2 regions of the Pedococcus sp. P5_B7 genome follow, and region 1 is predicted to be linked to the other one. Evidence: riboswitches for the same ligand, from Rfam matches in the RefSeq annotation. Region 1 holds a riboswitch; the other holds the start of a gene.
The links. A riboswitch is a leader RNA that binds a small molecule or an ion and turns the genes downstream of it on or off. The one in region 1 is predicted to bind cyclic di-AMP.
Positions count from the first base shown of each region.

Region 2: another riboswitch for cyclic di-AMP. It lies ahead of ACXJKD_RS11385 (C40 family peptidase); the one in region 1 lies ahead of ACXJKD_RS11935 (transglycosylase family protein).

Region 1 covers NZ_JBFULM010000004.1:276,785-279,166, forward strand. Annotated here, with positions in the region: gene ACXJKD_RS11925 (SRPBCC family protein) at 1-47, shown strand, start outside; tRNA gene ACXJKD_RS11930 (tRNA-Thr) at 97-169, opposite strand; gene ACXJKD_RS11935 (transglycosylase family protein) at 315-1,040, opposite strand; cyclic di-AMP (ydaO/yuaA leader) riboswitch at 1,052-1,205, opposite strand; gene ACXJKD_RS11940 (threonine/serine ThrE exporter family protein) at 1,468-2,382, opposite strand, start outside.
Region 2 covers NZ_JBFULM010000004.1:168,513-170,894, reverse strand. Annotated here, with positions in the region: gene ACXJKD_RS11395 (MFS transporter) at 1-71, shown strand, start outside; gene ACXJKD_RS11390 (iron dependent repressor, metal binding and dimerization domain protein) at 106-804, shown strand; cyclic di-AMP (ydaO/yuaA leader) riboswitch at 1,045-1,247, shown strand; gene ACXJKD_RS11385 (C40 family peptidase) at 1,250-1,978, shown strand; gene ACXJKD_RS11380 (DsbA family oxidoreductase) at 2,235-2,382, shown strand, end outside.

The DNA.
Region 1 (2,382 bases):
TGGGCAAGCAGTTCGAGACCGTGCTGCGCAGGGCCGAGAACCGCTGAGGCCCCTCGACCTTGGCCCGACCGCCAGGCGCGTCGAACAACCACGCGGAGCCGACGGGGGGACTCGAACCCCCAACCCCTTGTTTACAAGACAAGTGCGCTGCCAATTGCGCCACGCCGGCCGGTCTGCCGCAGCAGACGGCGACGATCGTACCGGCGGCATGGCGAGGGTTCGGCATCCTGGGCGACCCCGCGCCATACCCAGCCATCGCACGACGGCGGCCCGGCACCGTGAGGTGTCGGGCCGCCGGCTGTGCGGAGAGCGGGTCAGCGGGCGTTCAGGTAGGTCTGCAGCGTGCGCACCGTGGCGCGGTCGAGGTAGCGGGCGCCGTTCTTGCGGGCGCCGATCTTGGTCTGCAGGGCGCGCATCGTCTTCGGACCGATGACGCCGTCGGGGGCCGAGTCCACCTTCCGCTGCAACGCCTTGACGTCGGTGCGGGACAGCGTGCCGTTGACCGACCCACCGACCCAGCGCTCGATGGCGGCGTTGGTCTTGGGGCCGCGGATCCCGTCGACGACGAGCGTGCCGGTGCTGGTCGAGTGGGCCGCGGGAGCCTGGCGGGTGGCAGAGCGCGAGGCCCTGCTGGTCGTCGAGCCGGCATCGACCGCGCCACCGTTGGAGCGGGTGAGACCGGCGCGGGCGCCACAGGTCGGCCAGGCGCCGGGGCCCTGCGAGGCCAGCACCTTCTGGGCGATGGTGATCTGCTGGGCCTTCGTGGCGCGGTTTGCGGTCGGGGCGTAGCGCTCGCCGCCGAAGCCGTCCCAGGTGCGGTCGGAGAACTGCAGACCCCCGTAGTAGCCGTTGCCCGTGTTGATCGACCAGTTGCCACCGCTCTCGCAGGCGGCGACGCGGTCCCAGACCGTCGAGGCCTGCGCGCTGCTGGCGGTGGCCATGCCACCTGCGACGGTGGCGACACCGGCCACGGCGACACCCGTCACGCGACGTCGAACAGGGTTGGCCTTCCGAGCAGAGTGCTTCGGGGCGTAGAACATGGGTGGGGGGTTCCTCTCCTGACCGGCGCCTGCGGGGTTAGCTGTCGGGTTCGGGCTGTCAGGTGCCCGGCCGGCCTGAGCCGGCTTCACCCCCAGGCCACCGTGGTGGCCGCGTTGGGTTCCCCGTCCTCGTCGTGCCCGGAGATCTTCCGGTGAAACCCCCACCTGACGAGGCTCGGCGCGGTGGGAGTGCTTGGCTGATTGGGTATGCCGTGTGCAGTTGTGACCGCGCGTTCGCGCAGGTAAGACACGGTAGGGGGCGTTCGTCAGGCCGACAACCGGTTGGCGCGTATTCGCCACATTTCGTTCCCCGTCAGCGCCGGCGGCCCGACGTGTTCGGAAGATCCGCCGTGCCATGACCCGGGATAACTTCCGAACAACCAGTCTCGTGCTCGACAGCCCGGACCGCCCGGACCGCCCGGCCCGGTCAGCGCCGTCGAGCGCGTCGCTTCTGCACCATGCGGTGGTCGAACGGCGCCGCCATGAACTCCCCCAGCACGCTGCCCGCCGCGATCGCCAGGAGCACCGCCATCGCCCCCAGCAGGGTGGTCAGCCCCCCTTGGAGCGACAGCGTCCCGGAGTCGGCCGACGACCCGTTCACCATCTCGTAGAGGCCGCGGAAGATCGCCAGACCCGGGAGCAGGCCGTAGGACGCCGGGACGACGAGCACCATCGCCGGCGCGCCCATCCGGAGCGCCAGCAGTCGTCCCGCACACCCGAGCACGATCGCCGCCAGCCCGGCGGCGGACAGCTGGCCCAGCCCGTCGACCTTCGAGACAGCAAGCGAGACCCCGACGCCCACCGCACACAGCACGCCGCTGGGCACCACCAGCATCCGGCCCGTGCGCAGCGACACCGCACCGGCCAACCCGACCACGAAGGCGCCCACCACCGCCAGCAGCACCGGGGCGTTGAGCGCCTGCGTGGACACGATGGACGGCGAGGCGACGTTCAGGCCGAAGGCACTGGTCAGGGCCAAGGTCAGCTGCAGCCCGGTCGCCACCCCGAGGATGATCCCGGCCGTCGTGAGGAACACCGCGAACATCCGGCCGGCACCGGTCACGGAGTAGCCCGAGATCGCGTCCTCGAACGCCGAGGCGACCGTGCGACCCGGCAGGAGCACGGTGATCCCGCCCGCGACGATGAAGGCGAAGTCCGACGAGGACACGGGGAGCCAGCCCGACGCACCGAGGCTGAACGCGCCCCACGCGAGCACGGTCGCGAGGAACCCACCGATCGCACACTGGTAGAAGTCCGGGAGGCCGCCCTTGCCGAGCGTCCGCGCGGCATACCCGACCAGGAGGGCCGACAACCCGGCGACGAGCGTCGCGACGGGACCGGC
Region 2 (2,382 bases), 110 kb from region 1:
ACCCGGTCCGGCGGGCGGCTCGAGAAGAGGTCGGGGGGCAGCTCGAGAAGAGGTCGACGGGCGATCGGTGACGCGCTGACGGTCGCAGGTGAGAGGCTGGGGCCTGTGACCGACCTGATCGACACCACCGAGATGTACCTCAAGACGATCTTCGAGCTCGAGGAAGAGGGCATCACCCCCCTGCGCGCCCGCATCGCCGAGCGGCTGGGCCACTCCGGCCCGACCGTCTCGCAGACGGTGGCCCGCATGGAGCGCGACGGCCTGCTGAGCCTCGCGGGCGACCGCCACCTCGAGCTGTCCGACCACGGCCGCCTGCTCGCCACGCGGGTCATGCGCAAGCACCGGCTCGCCGAGCGGCTGCTCGTGGACGTGATCGGGCTCGAGTGGGAGTACGTCCACGACGAGGCCTGCCGCTGGGAGCACGTCATGTCCGAGCGGGTCGAGCGCAAGATCCTGGCCATGCTCAAGGACCACCACGACTCGCCCTACGGCAACCCCATCCCCGGGCTCGACGAGCTGGGCGACGAGGAGCCGACCGAGGGCTTCCGCACCGGCCTGCAGACCCTCACCGAGCTTGCCGGGGAGTTGCCCGAGACGGTGCTGGTCCGCCGGATCGGTGAGCCGGTCCAGGTCGACCACGAGGCGCTCAGCCTGCTGACCGTCGCCCGGCTCCTGCCCGGCGAGCGGGTGCGGGTCCACCGCGCCGACGGCCGCGTGGTTGCCGTGCGCGAGGGCGCCCCCGAGTCGACCGGGGTGTCCCTGCCCGACGAGGTCGCCCAGCACGTCTTCGGCGCCCTGGTCTGACCCCGCGTGTCGCGCCCTGTTCGGCGCGTCGCCACTGCCCGCTCATCTGAGCGCCACCGCTGGCTGGCCGCAGGCCTCTGACCTGCGGTTTTGAGCACGGCGGCTGGGGTGTGCCTGACGTCACCTTGGGGTTTCTTGGGTGGGCCGTGACCTCAACGTGACTTTCGCAGGAGCCTTGTGTACGGTGGCTGCGGTTCCCTCGCCCCCTGGGGGGACCGGCTCGATGTGGAAACGCCTAGTCCTGTCACCACGCCCGAGTCATTCAGTACAAACCGCTTGGCAGGAGCGGGGGACCCAACTTTGGGCCTTCTCTTCACGAAAAGGTCCTTGGGGTTAAGTCTCCACGTACGCGCCCGCAAGGTCGGGTGACAACCGTGGAGGCCGGGTGATCTACCTCCATCCGAACCCGACAGCTCACCTCGTAGGCGCTGGAGGTTCATCCATCGTGGCTTCACACAGTTCTGGCCGCCACCGCGCGCCGGGCCGTTTCAACCCCGTCTCCGAGTTGTCCGGCATCGTGGCCAGCGCCGCGCAGCCGGCCGTCAAGACCTCTGCGGTCATCGCCGCTTCCGGTGGTCTTGTCGCCTCGTTCGCCCTTCCCGCCTCTGCCGCCAGCGCCGCTCCGGCCCCGGCCGCCAAGGGCGCCACCACCGCCGCGCCGGTCGCCGTCCAGGCCCCCGAGACCGCGGCTCCCGCGGCCTCCAGCGCCTTTGGCGTCATCGGCTTCAAGGCGACCGCCAAGCCGAAGCCCAAGCCGGTGGTCCGCGTCGTCCCCGACCGCACCGTCCAGGCTGCCAGCCGGTCCACGGCTCGCAAGGACTACACCAGCCTGAAGCCCGCCGCCGGCGGCGTCCTGGCCATCGCGGCCCAGTACGAAGGCCTGATGTACTCCTACGGCGGCACCAGCCCGTCGACCGGCTTCGACTGCTCCGGCTTCACGCAGTACGTCTTCGGCCGGGTCGGCATCAGCCTCCCGCGCACCGCCGACGCCCAGCGCGCCGCCACCACCCGCGTGTCGAACCCGCAGCCGGGAGACCTCGTCTTCTTCGGCAGCCCCGCCTACCACGTGGGCATCTACGCCGGGAACGGCATGATGTGGGACTCCCCGCGCAGCGGCAAGGCCGTCGCCCTCCGCTCGATCTGGTCCTCGAACGTCACCTACGGTCGTCCCTGACCCACGCTGAGCTCGTCGCACCACTGGTTGAGCCACGCACCGCAGGCCCCCTCCGCTTCGGCGGCCGGGGGCCTGCGGCGTTGTGGGGGTATGCCGCGGGCTCGCCCGGGTGCCCCGTGCCCCATTTGCGCCCTCGTGTGAGGATGGAGCGATGAACGTGGGTCAGACGAACGTGGACGAAGCGACGAACGTGGACGAAGCGACGAACGTGGATGAGGCGCTGAACGTGGACCAAGCGACGAACGTGGATGACGCGATGAACCAAGCAACCCGATCAACCAGCGACGCAACACCCTCGACCAATGCAGTGGAGATCGACGTCTGGGCCGACGTGGTCTGCCCGTGGTGCTACCTCGGCAAGCGGCGGCTCGAGCTCGCCATCGCCGAGAGCGCGCACCCGGCCG